Regions from separate parts of the Enterobacter sp. R4-368 genome, predicted to be linked through region 2. Evidence: predicted binding sites of a transcription regulator. Region 2 holds the regulator's gene; each other region holds the start of a gene.
The links. The regulator Fur, encoded in region 2, represses iron uptake genes when iron is present. The targets are predictions, from matches to a motif close to ATAATAATGAGAACNACTATCAA.
Positions count from the first base shown of each region.

Region 1 (3,705 bases), 2.0 Mb from region 2:
TCTGGCTCTTTTCGCGCGTTATGCCGTCTCTCCGCGGCAGGTAATTATTGAGATAACGGAAGAGCAGGCCTTCTCTAATTCAGAAGCGAGTATCCAAAATATGAAGCAGTTGCGAAAAGCAGGATTCAAAATCGCGATTGATGACTTTGGCACTGGCTATGCCAACTTCGAACGTTTAAAAGGGCTGCAGGCGGATATCCTCAAAATCGATGGCTGTTTTATCCGGGATATTTTACAGGACAAGCAGGATGCGATGATCGTCAAAGCGATATGCGAACTGGCGAAGGCCAAATCGCTGACTGTTGTTGCGGAGTATGTGGAGAATGAAGCGCAGCGCGAGTTATTGCTGAATGCTGGCGTCGATTATTTGCAGGGCTATTTGCTGGGTAAACCGCAGCCGCTGGCTAAAGCTGAATAAAAAAACCGGGAAAATCCCCGGTTTTTTTAGCCTATGACAATCAGATAACCAGCGCGGCGATAGCCGCAGACAGCACGCTCACCAGCGTGGAGCCGTACACCAGTTTCAAACCGAAACGGGAAACCACGTTACCTTGTTCTTCATTCAAGCCTTTGATCGCACCGGCGATAATGCCGATAGACGAGAAGTTCGCGAAGGACACGAGGAACACGGACAGGATGCCTTCTGAACGCGGAGAGAGGTTAGCTGCGATTTTCTGCAGATCCATCATCGCCACAAATTCATTCGAAACCAGTTTGGTGGCCATGATACTGGCAACCTGCAGCGCTTCGTGAGCCGGTACGCCCAGCACCCAGGCAATCGGATAGAAAATGTAGCCCAGAATTCCCTGGAAGGAGATGCCCAGCACGGCGGCGAACAGTGCGTTCAGGCCGGAAATCAGGGCGATAAAACCAATCAGCATTGCCGCAACAATAATGGCAACTTTGAAGCCCGCCAGAATGTATTCACCCAGCATTTCAAAGAAGCTCTGGCCTTCGTGCAGCTTCGCCATTTGCAGGTTTTCTTCGCTCTCATCCACGCGGTACGGGTTGAGAATCGACAGCACAATAAAGGTACTGAACATGTTCAGCACCAGCGCCGCAACAACATATTTCGGCTGGAGCATGGTCATGTACGCACCGACGATGGACATCGAAACAGTCGACATGGCGGTCGCTGCCATGGTGTACATGCGGTTGCGGGACATTTTGCCGAGAATGTCTTTGTAAGCAATGAAGTTTTCAGACTGTCCCAGAATCAGGGAGCTAACAGCGTTAAACGACTCCAGTTTGCCCATACCGTTCACTTTGGACAGCACCGTACCGATGGCGCGGATAATGATCGGCAGCACACGAATGTGTTGCAGAATGCCAATCAGAGCAGAAATGAAGACAATCGGGCACAGCACTTTCAGGAAGAAGAACGCCAGACCTTCATCATTCATTTTACCGAAGACGAAGTTAGTACCTTCGTTGGCGAAACCGAGCAGTTTTTCGAACATCTCGGAGAAGCCTTTAACGAAGCCGAGGCCAATATCAGAGTTCAGGAAGAACCAGGCCAGTAAAACTTCAATCACCAGCAGTTGAATAACAAAACGAATGCGGATCTTCTTGCGATCGCTGCTTACGAGCAGGGCAAGCAGCGCCACAACAGCAAGCGCCAGGACAAAGTGCAAAACGCGGGACATATTTGCTCCAAATATGAGACGGGTAGGAATTTCGTGCACATTCTATGTAACAAGACAAAAGAAAACGAGATCAAACACACACTATATTAATGACCTGTGACCAGACTCAAAATTAGTGATCCAACATACATTTCTGTTATGTTAAGTAAAAGCGTGAAAAGTTGCGTCATACTGCTAGACTCTTAACATAACGCTGCGGCAAATGCTGTTGTCGCCGTCACCATCCTTGACATTCAACCCTTCTATTGTTTCTGGCTATCAGAGAAATCAGGTAAACCCATTTAAATGAACTTGATAATCATTCTCATTTTGGTAGCATAAAACATAGCAAAGGCTATATTTAGGGGCAATAAATGAACAGTAGTCGCGTTGAGAATAGTAATGGGCGTGCAGCGCGCAAATTACGGTTTGCCTTAATGGGACCGGCGTTTATTGCTGCTATCGGTTATATCGACCCGGGCAACTTCGCTACCAATATTCAGGCGGGCGCCAGTTTTGGCTACCAACTGCTGTGGGTGGTGGTCTGGGCCAATATTATGGCGATGTTGATCCAGCTGCTTTCCGCCAAGCTGGGGATTGCCACCGGGAAGAACCTCGCAGAGCAGATCCGCGATCACTATCCGCGCCCGCTGGTGTGGTTCTACTGGGTGCAGGCGGAAATTATCGCCATGGCAACCGATCTGGCGGAGTTTATCGGTGCTGCCATCGGGTTTAAGCTCATCCTCGGCGTTTCGTTACTGCAAGGTGCGGTGCTTACTGGCGTGGCGACATTCTTGATTTTGATGTTACAGCGGCGGGGGCAAAAACCGCTGGAGAAAGTGATAGGCGGCCTGCTGCTGTTTGTCGCTGCGGCTTATATTGTTGAGCTGGTTTTTTCTCAGCCGAAACTGGCCCAGCTGGCGCAAGGCATTGTGATCCCGAGTTTGCCGGGTAGTGAAGCAGTGTTCCTTGCAGCTGGCGTACTGGGCGCGACTATTATGCCGCATGTCATTTATCTGCACTCGTCTCTGACGCAGCATCTGCACCAGGGCACTCAGCGCGAGCGTTATTCCGCCACCAAATGGGATGTGGGTATCGCCATGACTATCGCCGGATTTGTAAACCTGGCGATGATGGCGACAGCGGCAGCGGCGTTCCATTTTAACGGTCACACCGGTGTTGCCGATCTCGACCAGGCGTACCTGACGCTTGAGCCGTTATTAAGCCATGCCGCAGCGACCATTTTTGGTCTTAGCCTGGTAGCGGCGGGGCTTTCTTCAACGGTCGTGGGGACTCTGGCCGGGCAGGTGGTGATGCAGGGGTTTGTGCGTTTTCATATACCTCTGTGGGTGCGGCGCACCATCACCATGATGCCGTCGTTTATTGTTATCTGGCTGGGGCTGGATCCGACGAGGATCCTTGTCATGAGCCAGGTGCTGCTGAGTTTCGGCATCGCGCTGGCGCTGGTGCCACTGCTGATTTTCACCAGTAACCACAAATTAATGGGCGAGTTAGTCAATACGCCAATGGTTAAACGGGTTGGCTGGGTGATTGTGGTGCTGGTGGTCAGTTTGAATGGCTGGCTGTTAATCGGCAGTGCGGCAGGTCTGTAAATAGCATGAGAAAAAGGAGCGCTCGCGCTCCTTTTTTTGAATTAGTGGTGATGTCCCCGGCCATGGCCACGATGATCGTCGCGGTCGCGCCAGCCTTCACGGTAACCGCGTTCATACGCGTTCTGTTTGTCCCAGCCGCGATGCCAGCCGCGATCATGTTTATACCAGCGGTTGCCGCGCCACTCATAGTTGCGGCCCCAGTAGTCACGGTCGCGCCAGCGGCCGCCGTCCCAGTAGTTACCGTAATTATCGCGATCGCCAATTTGTAATTTCACAGATGGCAACAGGGTGATTTCGCCAGCATTTGCGACCAGCGGCGCAGAAGCCATTAACACAGCTGCCAGAATCAGTGACCTGAACATACTCTTCTCCTTCACGATCGGGCCGAAACGGCCTGTTACAACAATATTACGGGGCGGCTAAACCCCGTATTATTGGCGGAACTCCTAAATCATCAATGGCAGCAT
Region 1 is NC_021500.1:1,481,051-1,484,755, reverse strand. Features, by position in the region: gene H650_RS06910 (sensor domain-containing phosphodiesterase) at 1-418, shown strand, start outside; gene H650_RS06905 (NupC/NupG family nucleoside CNT transporter) at 459-1,646, opposite strand; gene H650_RS06900 (Nramp family divalent metal transporter) at 2,000-3,238, shown strand; gene ypeC (DUF2502 domain-containing protein YpeC) at 3,280-3,600, opposite strand.
Region 1: a site for Fur is predicted at 1,938-1,960, ahead of H650_RS06900 (Nramp family divalent metal transporter). Genes of this name have one in related genera too.

Region 2 (3,705 bases):
GTTAACAGCGCTTGCGCCGGAGCGTATTGATCAACTGGTGGCGATTGATATTGCACCAGTGGATTACCAGGTGCGACGCCATGACGAAATTTTTGCCGCCATCAATGCGGTGAGCGATGCCGGGGCATCCACTCGCCAGCAAGCCGCTGCCCTGATGCGCGAACATATAAATGAAGAAGGTGTCATTCAGTTCCTGCTGAAATCCTTTGTCGACGGCGCATGGCGTTTCAATGTGCCGGTGTTATGGGATCAATACCCGCATATTGTCGGCTGGGAAACGATTCCTGCATGGCATAAACCGGCCCTGTTTGTTCGCGGGGGAAACTCCCCTTACGTCACTGAAGCCTACCGTGACGCGCTGCTGGCGCAGTTCCCGCAGGCGCGAGCACATGTGATTGCAGGTGCAGGTCATTGGGTACATGCCGAGAAACCCGATGCGGTTTTGCGCGCTATCCGTCGCTATCTCGCTGAAAAGACAAATTGATTAAAAAGGCGGCGACTGGTCGTTTCAACGCGCCCGGTCGTTGGCGTGTCCGTTGTGCTGATGTATGATGGCGCGCTATTCAGCCCGGGCGCGCCGCCCGATTGCTTGTTTTTCCCGTAGTATGTTTAGACCATGGCTAAAGAACAAACGGACCGTACGACACTAGATCTGTTCGCGAATGAGCGTCGCCCGGGACGGCCGAAGACAAACCCGCTCTCGCGCGATGAACAGTTGCGCATCAATAAACGCAATCAGCTAAAACGCGATAAAGTTCGTGGGCTTAAGCGTGTCGAATTAAAACTCAACGTGGAAGCCGTCGATGCGTTAAACGAGCTGGCAGAAGCGCGAGATATGAGCCGCAGCGAGCTTATCGAAGAGATGCTGCTGGCGCAGCTGAAAGCATTGCGCGGCTAGCGAATCCTCCGAAACATCATCGAAATAACACTTTCATGTGTCATACAGTGCAGTCCGACGCGATAGCAGTTTCCGCGTGCTTCCCTGTTCTGCTATGATTGCCCTTATCTGTGGGCGTAGCGCCACCACCATACTCATTAAGTTTCAAGAGGTTATTTTACTCATGGCAATTACAGGCATTTTCTTCGGCAGCGACACCGGTAACACCGAAAACATCGCGAAAATGATTCAGAGTCAGCTTGGTAAAGACGTTGCCGACGTACATGACATTGCCAAGAGCAGCAAAGAAGATATCGAAGGGTATGACATTCTGTTGCTCGGCATTCCTACCTGGTACTATGGTGAAGCGCAGTGCGACTGGGATGACTTTTTCCCGACGCTGGAAGAGATCGACTTTAACGGTAAATTAGTTGCGCTGTTCGGCTGTGGCGACCAGGAAGATTACGCGGAATACTTCTGCGATGCGCTGGGCACCATTCGCGATATCATCGAACCGCGCGGCGCGACCATCGTTGGCCACTGGCCGACCGCGGGCTACCATTTTGAAGCCTCTAAAGGTCTCGCGGATGACGACCACTTCGTTGGCCTGGCGATTGACGAAGACCGTCAACCCGAGATGACCGCAGAACGCGTACAGAAATGGGTAAAACAGGTTCGTGAAGAGCTGCACCTGGACGATATCATTAACGCCTGATTTTCTACGGCGTAATCTGTGGGTTACGCCGTATTAATAGATAAAAGCAATGGAAATAATTGCTACAAATTTTTAACTTTTTTCTCCATCGCTGTACAATGAGCCCTGCTAAACTGGGTGCCGTCGCAAAGGACTTTGCTGGCGACACCACGTTTTATAAGCTTACTTTACTTGAGGGCTTGCAGTTTTCATCCAGCCATGGCAGTTCTATAATGAGACGCATTACCCCAGGTGCATTCCTTATAACTTCCGCTAAGGAAGTGAATCGTATAGCAACAGGACAGATTCCGCATGACTGACAACAATACCGCATTAAAGAAGGCCGGCCTGAAAGTCACGCTTCCTCGGTTAAAAATCCTTGAAGTGCTTCAGGAACCGGATAACCATCATGTCAGTGCGGAAGATTTATACAAACGACTGATCGACATGGGCGAAGAGATCGGGCTGGCAACGGTTTACCGTGTACTGAACCAGTTCGACGACGCCGGGATTGTGACCCGTCATAACTTCGAAGGCGGCAAGTCCGTTTTTGAACTGACTCAGCAACATCACCACGATCACCTGATCTGCCTCGATTGCGGCAAGGTGATTGAATTTAGTGATGACTCCATTGAAGCGCGTCAGCGTGAAATTGCCGCGAAACACGGCATTCGCCTGACTAACCACAGTCTTTACCTTTACGGCCACTGCGCCGAAGGTGACTGCCGCGAAGATGAACACGCGCACGACGCGAAATAACTGCTTTTGAAACCTAAAAAGCCAGCCTGACGGTTGGCTTTTTTTTGCCTGCAACATTGGCAATAAAAGAAAAAACCCGGCAAGCTCGCGCCGCTGGGTTTAATCGCTGCATCACATTACGCTTTTACGCTATCGACACGGCTAAAGCGTTTACCGTCCGGGCTGGCGGTGCGCACCTGCACTTCCCCGCTCACCTGCGGACGCGCTTTATCGTCGTAGCGCTGCCAGTTTTTGCCGCCGTCGGTTGAGAACTCAACCACCATGCCAGGGAAGCTGGTATTGGCTTCAAGTTTTCCACCGACCACGCGCGCGCCCGGTACTGGCAGGCGGTAATGAACCCCAGCCTTATCCAGTTTCGCCAGTTCGCGATGACCTAACAGGTTCGCAAAGCGTTGCCAGTCACGTTCCAGCGCTTTCACATCCACCATATGTGTCACGCCGCCTTTGTATTCACGTCCGGCTTTGTAATCCTGCTCCCAGCCCGCACGATGCCATGCGCGTTCAGCCACCGAAACCATACGTGGATAGATCATGTACTCCATCTGCTTATCGGTGCGCACCACTTCGCTCCACAGCTGCGCGGAAAGGCCATACGCGCCCGGCCACGGTTTATCGGACTTCGCGCTAAACGGGTTGCCATCGCGATCGAGCGTGGTTTCCGCGTTCTGCGGCATGTTGTCCGGGGCGAAGCTGAAAATCTTACGTTCATCGCTAAAACGCGTGCCCCAGTAATAGCCGCTTTCCGCCGGGTTGACCTCATTCGGGAAGTCGAGATACACGTAATCAGGATTGGAGACGACAACACGGAAACCTTTATTCGCCCAGTCATTCACCGAGTCAAAACCGCCCCAGTAGAGCGTATCCCAGAAGTTAACATTGACATGATCGGTGGCGAACACCGACGCGTCTTTGGCATCTTTCAAACCGTCCTGCCACGCCTGCATAGTATCAATGCCGTGTGCTTTCACCAGCTTGCTGACTTCCACGCCGAAATAGCTGGAGAGATGTTCAACATCGGCAACTTTGCCCTCTTTGATCATCGCCTGGCAGGCTTGCGATTTCGCCCATGGCTTATCCTGATTGCTCTGATCGATAATGCCTTTGCCCGCTTCCGGTTTTTTCTGATCCGTATAGCCTGTACCCAGATAGATATTTTTCGCTTCGTCACCGCCAAAATGCCAGGTATTCAGCGGCAGCCCGGCTTCTTTATGCATTTGCTGGATTTCGCCAATCACTTTGTCCACAAAGTTACGCGACGAATCAAGGCACGGATTGAGATAGCCGGTACGGTTATAGAACTGCACACCGGTGGTGTTCGAGGTGTCTGTCGGATCCAGCAGACGATATTGATTCGCCTCTTTCTCTTTGCCCGCTT
Region 2 is NC_021500.1:4,496,941-4,500,645, reverse strand. Features, by position in the region: gene ybfF (esterase) at 1-484, shown strand, start outside; gene ybfE (LexA regulated protein) at 617-898, shown strand; gene fldA (flavodoxin FldA) at 1,062-1,592, shown strand; gene fur (ferric iron uptake transcriptional regulator) at 1,884-2,330, shown strand; gene H650_RS20975 (beta-N-acetylhexosaminidase) at 2,447-3,705, opposite strand, start outside.

Region 3 (3,705 bases), 2.2 Mb from region 2:
AGGTGAAGGCGCAAATCGAAGCCGCCGGGCGCAAAGCGGTGTTAATTCCCGGTGACCTGACCGATGAGTCTTTTGCCCGCTCTTTGCCGCACAAGGCAAAAGAGCAGCTTGGCGGGCTGGATATCCTGGCGCTGGTGGCAGGCAAACAGACTGCCGTGGAAGAGATTGCCAACCTGACAACGGAGCAATTTACCCAAACCTACACCGTTAACGTTTTTGCGCTGTTCTGGATCACCCAGGAAGCCGTACCGCTGCTGCCACCGGGCGGGAGCATCATCACCACCTCGTCTATTCAGGCGTATCAACCGAGCACGCATTTGCTGGATTACGCCTCAACCAAGGCGGCAATCCTCAATTACAGCCGGGGACTGGCGAAGCAGGTCGCGGAAAAAGGGATTCGGGTTAACATCGTAGCCCCGGGGCCAATCTGGACAGCGCTGCAAATTGCCGGGGGTCAGCCGCAGGAGAAACTGCCGCAGTTTGGCCAGCAAACGCCAATGAAGCGTGCCGGCCAGCCTGCGGAACTGGCACCGATTTATGTCTATCTGGCGAGCCAGGAATCAAGCTACGTTACCGCCGAAGTGCATGGCGTGACGGGCGGCGAGCACCTTGGATAACAGGCATAAAAAAAGCTGGCATCCGCCAGCTTTTTTGTTGTGTTAGGCATTACTTCGCTTTCGCGACTTCCTCGCCCACCAGACCGATCTTCAGATATCCCGCCTGATGCAGCGTATCCATCACCTTCATCATTGTTTCGTAATCCACAGTTTTATCCGCGCGGAAGAAGATGGTGGTGTCTTTTTTACCTTTGGTTAGCGTATTCAGCGCGTTAACCATCGTTTCATCGGTAACCTGATCGTTACCAATAAACATGGTGTTATCTGCTTTTACCGACAGGTAAACAGGTTTTTCCGGGCGCGGTTGCGGCTGGCTGGTCGATGCCGGCAGGTTAACTTTTACATCAACCGTGGCAAGCGGCGCGGCCACCATAAAGATAATCAGCAGCACTAACATCACGTCGATAAACGGCGTGACGTTGATTTCGTGCATTTCGCCGTTATCGTCCAGGTTTTCATTAAGACGCATTGCCATGACGAATCAACCTACTCGTAATTTTTGCGCGGTGCGAACCGGCTGGGCGTTGCTGGCGGCCAGATCCAGATCGCGGCTTTGCAGCAGCAGAACCTGCGCGGCAACATCGCCAAGGATCGCTTTATAACTGCCGATCATACGGGCGAAAATGTTGTAAATCACCACCGCCGGGATAGCTGCAACCAGGCCGATAGCCGTTGCCAGCAGCGCTTCCGCGATGCCCGGCGCGACAACCGCCAGGTTGGTGGTTTGCGTCTGCGCAATGCCGATGAAGCTGTTCATGATGCCCCAGACGGTACCAAACAGACCAATAAACGGCGAGATCGCGCCAATCGTTGCCAGATAGCCATTCCCGCGCCCCATATGGCGACCGGTGGCGGCAACGCGACGTTCCAGACGAAAACCGGTGCGCTCTTTAATGCCTTCGTTATCTTCGCTGCCGGCGGATAACTCCAGTTCGTTCTGGGCTTCGTTGATTAACATTGTGCTCAGGCTGCGGGCGTGGAAAGCGGAAGCAATTTCACTCGCCTGATCCAGAGAGCGGGCTTCAGCCAACTGCTGCTGCTCACGCTTGAGGCGGCGCTTGTGCGAAATCATCTCGACGCTTTTGCTGAAGAAAAGCGCCCACGTGACGACAGACGCCAGAATCAGGCCGATCATCACCACCTTCACAACGATGTCGGCATGCTGGTACATGCCCCACACGGATAGATCCGTCTGCATCAAATTATTACCCACAGTGTATCTCCGAGACGCAAATCACAAAATCTGTGCGCCATGATATCAAAAAGTCGTCGAATTGATAGTAGTTCTCATTAGTATTTGCAGAGTGCCTGAATTAAAAGTCATTTTCTTTGCGCTTAAGCAGTAAACAGACACCATTGAACATTTTCTGGAAAAAATTCACTCACCGGCATAACACTGCGAGGCATCCGCCAACAATCATGGTAGTCTGGACATCCAGACGTATAAAAACAGGTTGAGCGAGAATGACAGCAAAGCATCTTGATACCGCTCTGGTTAACGCAGGGCGCAGCAAAAAATACACGCAAGGGTCGGTGAATAGCGTCATCCAGCGCGCCTCTTCACTGGTATTCGACACCGTTGAAGCCAAAAAACACGCGACGCGTAACCGTGCCAACGGCGAGCTGTTTTACGGGCGTCGCGGCACGCTCACGCACTTTTCGCTGCAAGACGCGATGTGCGAACTGGAAGGCGGCGCGGGCTGCGCGCTTTTCCCCTGCGGCGCGGCGGCGGTGGCAAACACCATTCTGGCGTTTGTTGAACAAGGCGATCATGTGTTGATGACCAACACCGCTTATGAACCCAGCCAGGATTTTTGCACCAAAATTCTCACCAAACTGGGTGTCACCACCAGTTGGTTCGACCCGATGATCGGCTCCAGCATCGTGCGGCTGATTCAGCCGAACACCAAAGTGGTGTTCCTGGAATCTCCCGGCTCAATCACCATGGAAGTCCACGATGTTCCGGCGATTGTGCAGGCGGTGCGAAGCGTTGCGCCAGACGCCATCATTATGATCGACAATACCTGGGCGGCGGGCGTGCTGTTCAGGGCGCTGGAATTCGATATTGATATCTCCATTCAGGCAGCGACCAAATACCTGATTGGCCACTCCGACGGCATGATTGGTACGGCGGTGTCCAATGCCCGTTGTTGGGAACAACTGCGCGAAAACGCCTATTTGATGGGGCAAATGGTGGATGCCGACACGGCGTATATGACCAGCCGTGGCCTGCGTACGCTGGGCGTTCGTCTGCGTCAGCACCACGAAAGCAGCCTGAAAATTGCCGAATGGCTGGCGGCACATCCGCAGGTGGCGCGCGTGAATCACCCGGCGCTTCCCGGCAGTAAAGGCCACGAGTACTGGAAGCGGGATTTTAGCGGCAGCAGCGGCTTGTTTTCGTTTGTGCTCAATAAACGTCTGAACAATGAAGAGTTAGCGAACTACCTCGACCACTTCTCGCTGTTCAGCATGGCGTATTCGTGGGGCGGTTACGAGTCGTTGATACTCGCCAATCAGCCGGAGCAACTGGCGGCGATTCGCCCGGACGGCGAAGTGGATTTCACCGGCACATTAATCCGAGTGCACATTGGTTTAGAGAATGTTGACGATCTGATTGAGGATTTAGTGGCGGGCTTCCAGCGCATCGTGTAAACCTGGCTTACGGGCGTAAGTATTCAGAAAATTCTCGTTTCTTGCGCCCCCGATCAAGGTGTTTCAGGCGAACTGGAGTACAATACCCTCCTCTACGCGGTTCCACGGGAAAGTCCATGGCTGTTATTCAAGATATTATTGCTGCGCTCTGGCATCACGACTTTGCTGCGCTGGCAAATCCACATGTTGTGGGTGTTGTTTATTTAGTAATGTTTGCCACCCTCTTTTTAGAAAACGGCCTGCTTCCTGCTTCGTTTTTACCCGGTGACAGTTTGCTGCTGCTGGCTGGTGCGCTGATTGCGCGCGGCTGCATGGATTTCGTCGCGACGTTAGCCATCCTCACTTCCGCCGCCAGTCTCGGCTGTTGGCTGAGCTATATCCAGGGCAAATGGCTTGGTAATACGCGCGTGGTGAAAAGCTGGCTATCGCAGTTACC
Region 3 is NC_021500.1:2,274,590-2,278,294, forward strand. Features, by position in the region: gene H650_RS10600 (SDR family oxidoreductase) at 1-617, shown strand, start outside; gene exbD (TonB system transport protein ExbD) at 667-1,092, opposite strand; gene exbB (tol-pal system-associated acyl-CoA thioesterase) at 1,099-1,830, opposite strand; gene metC (cystathionine beta-lyase) at 2,082-3,269, shown strand; gene H650_RS10620 (DedA family protein) at 3,386-3,705, shown strand, end outside.
Region 3: a site for Fur is predicted at 1,892-1,914, ahead of exbB (tol-pal system-associated acyl-CoA thioesterase). Genes of this name have one in related genera too.

Region 4 (3,705 bases), 120 kb from region 2:
ATCATCAACTACGACGACAAAAGCTGGCAGGCGCTGTTAACGCAGCTTGGTGAAATCACCGGTCACGAAAAAGAGGCGGCGGCGCGTATCAGCCAGTTCAATCAACAGCTTGCGGACGTTAAAGCACGCATGAAACTGCCGCCGCAGCCGGTCAGCGCGCTGGTCTATACCCCGGCGGCACACAGCGCCAATCTGTGGACTGAAGATTCCGCGCAGGGCCAATTGATGCAGCAACTGGGCTTTACCCTCGCGCCGTTACCGGCGAATCTGCACGCCAGTCAGAGCCAGGGGAAACGTCATGACATTGTCCAGTTAGGCGGCGAGAATCTGGCCGCCGGGCTGAATGGCGAGGTGCTGTTCCTGTTTGCCAGCGACCAGAAAGACGCGGATGCGCTCAGCCAGAACCCGCTGCTGGCGCACCTGCCTGCGGTGCAAGATCACCGCGTGTACGCACTCGGCGCGGAAACTTTCCGCCTTGATTACTACAGCGCCACCCGCGTGTTACAACGCCTGGCGGCGCTGTTTAGTTAATCAGGCTTCGGCGGCGGGCTGCACCTGGCGAAAACGCCGCAGCTCGCCAAGCACCACCACCAGCAACACGCCCACTATCGCCAGCACAAAACCGCTGATGCTCGCCGATGCGGCGGGCGTCATCATTGACCCCATCGCGCCCAGCAGCGCGGCACCAATGGCGTCACCCGTGACGTTTTGCGCCGTCCATAAACCGTTAATTCGCCCGAGCATCGCTTCCGGAGTTTGCGTTTGCAACAGCGTGTATTGCAGCAGCGAACTCACCGCCGTCAGCCAGCCGCACAGCGCCAGAAACAGCACGCCCAGCGCCCAGACGGGCATCAGGCTGAATAAACCGATGGCGATAAACGCGCCAACGGACGCCAGCAGCATAATCACGCCGGGGCGCTCACTGTGCGCCAGCTTGCCGCTGGTTAACGCGCCAATGGCCGCGCCGAGCGGCAGCGCGGCATACAGCAAGCCAATTTCTGCCGCCGACATGTTCCAGCTTATCGCCAGCGCCGGGTAGAGCACGCGCACCGCGCTTGCCATCGTCAATAACCCACCAAGCAGCGCGATGCCGCCAATCAAAGGGTTGTGCAGTAAAAATTGCAGGGCGCTAAGTAGCGATTTCAGCGGGTGCTCGCGCGGTTGTGGCGGTGGCGGTAATGCAGGCAGGCTCAGTAACGGCAACAAGGTGATAAACGTGCCCGCCGCCGCCAGCCCGTAGTTCCACGCCACACCGCCGGTTGCCAGCAACAAACCGCCGCACATTGGCGAAATAACGGAACCCAGCCGCACCGTCAGCATGGTAATGGCGCCAGCGTGCATCAGGTTTTCCCGCCCGACCAACGCAGGTGTCGCCGCCAGCAGCGCCGTTACGCCCAGCGCGCCGAAAAAACCATCCCACAAACCGAGCAGATAAATTGCCAGCAGCGAAGGCTCCGGCAACAACGCATTCAAATACAGGCCAATAAAACCGACGCCGCAGGTGGAACGCGCCAGCAGAATCAGTTTCTTGCGTTCAAAACGATCCGCCAAAACACCACCAAACATCAGGCCGACGAACATGGCGCTACCGGTCAGCGTAACGGCAAGGCCAACTTGCCAGCTGGAGTGGGTCATCGCCTGGATTTGTACCGGCACCGCTACGCCCAACAAGCCCAGCGAGAGAATCGAGATAAAACGCGCCAGAAATACCGCGCGAAAAGCCGGATGCGTACGCAGCAGACTCAGGTTCAACAGCCAGGATTGTTGCTTCATTCCAATGCCTTAAATACACACTTTCTATGTCCATTCGCAGGCTGTGCATGGTAACATACCAAAACAAGATCGATAACGATAATTAATATCATTATCAAATTTGGGACGTTTTATGTCGTGTTCTGCTTTCCCGGCGCGCCCCGTTACCCTCGCCGGGTTATTGATATTGCTGGTTGTCGCCATTGCACTCAGCCTGTTTATTGGTGCAAAACCTCTGCCCGCCGCGGTCATCATCGACGCCCTCACTGGCGTCTGTCAGAGCGCGGACTGCACCATCGTCAACGATGCCCGTTTGCCGCGAACGCTGGCAGGTTTACTCGCGGGCGGCGCACTGGGCATTGCCGGGGCGTTAATGCAAACGCTCACGAGAAATCCGCTCGCCGATCCAGGCTTACTCGGCGTTAACGCCGGTGCCAGCTTCGCCATTGTGCTCGGCGCGGCGCTGCTGGGCGCTGTCTCCCCTGTCGAACAACTACTGCTCGCCTTTTGCGGCGCACTGGCGGCGTCGCTGCTGGTCGCTTTTACCGGCAGCCAGGGCGGTGGGCAACTCAGCCCGGTTCGCCTGACGCTGGCGGGCGTAGCGCTGGCGGCGGTGCTGGAAGGATTATCCAGCGGTATTTCATTGCTTAACGCCGACGTTTATGACCAGTTGCGCTTCTGGCAGGCCGGTTCGCTGGATATCCGCACCCTGCAAACGCTAAAAATTGTTCTGATCCCGGTGCTGCTGGCAGCGTTCATGGCGTTGATGCTGAGCCGCGCGCTTAACAGCCTGAGCCTCGGCAGCGACACCGCCACGGCACTGGGCAGCCGCGTGGCGCGCACGCAGTTGCTCGGTTTAGTGGTGATCACGGTGCTGTGCGGCAGCGCGACGGCGGTTGTCGGCCCGATTGCCTTTATCGGCCTGATGATGCCGCACATGGCGCGCTGGCTGGTGGGCGCGGATCACCGCTGGTCGCTGCCGGTCACACTGATTGCCACCCCTGCCCTGTTATTGTTTGCCGATATCATTGGCCGCCTGCTGGTGCCGGGCGAACTGCGGGTTTCCGTAGTCAGTGCCTTTATCGGCGCGCCGGTATTGATCGTGCTGGTGCGCCGCGCACGCGGAGGCAACTTATGATGGCGCCCTCCCGCCGCCTGCTCGGCAGTTGCGTGTTTATGGTTATCGCCGCGTTGCTTTTAGCCAGCTGGGGTTTACGCAGCGGTTCGGTGACGCTGGCATTTTCACAGGTGCTTGACGTGCTCACCGGCGACGCGCCGCGTGCCATGCAACGGGTCGTGATGGAGTGGCGCTTGCCGCGCGTGCTGATGGCGCTGCTGGTGGGCGCAGCGCTTGGCGTGAGCGGCGCGATTTTCCAGTCGCTGATGCGTAACCCACTCGGCAGCCCGGATGTGATGGGTTTTAACACCGGTGCATGGAGCGGCGTGCTGGTGGCGATGGTGCTGTTTGGTCAGCATCTGGCCGCTATCGCACTGGCGGCGATGGTCGGCGGTATGCTCACTTCGCTGGTGGTCTGGCTACTGGCCTGGCGCAACGGCATTGAGACATTCCGCTTGATCATCGTCGGTATTGGCATTCGCGCGATGCTGGTGGCGTTTAATACCTGGCTGTTGCTGCATGCCTCGCTGGAAACCGCGCTCTCCGCCGGGCTGTGGAACGCCGGGTCGCTCAATGGCCTGACCTGGGCGAAAACCGTCCCTTCCGCACCGATCATGCTGGTGATGTTTCTTTTTGCCGCCCTGCTGGCGCGCCGTATGCGGCTACTGGAAATGGGCGATGACAGCGCCTGTGCGCTCGGTGTCAGCGTTGAGCGTTCGCGCCTGATGCTGATGCTGGTGGCCGTTGCACTCACCGCCGCCGCAACAGCACTGGCGGGGCCGATTTCGTTTATCGCACTGGTCGCGCCACATATTGCCCGGCGCGTCAGCGCCACT
Region 4 is NC_021500.1:4,373,636-4,377,340, reverse strand. Features, by position in the region: gene fepB (Fe2+-enterobactin ABC transporter substrate-binding protein) at 1-531, shown strand, start outside; gene entS (enterobactin transporter EntS) at 532-1,773, opposite strand; gene fepD (Fe(3+)-siderophore ABC transporter permease) at 1,886-2,890, shown strand; gene fepG (iron-enterobactin ABC transporter permease) at 2,887-3,705, shown strand, end outside.
Region 4: a site for Fur is predicted at 1,849-1,871, ahead of fepD (Fe(3+)-siderophore ABC transporter permease). Genes of this name have one in related genera too.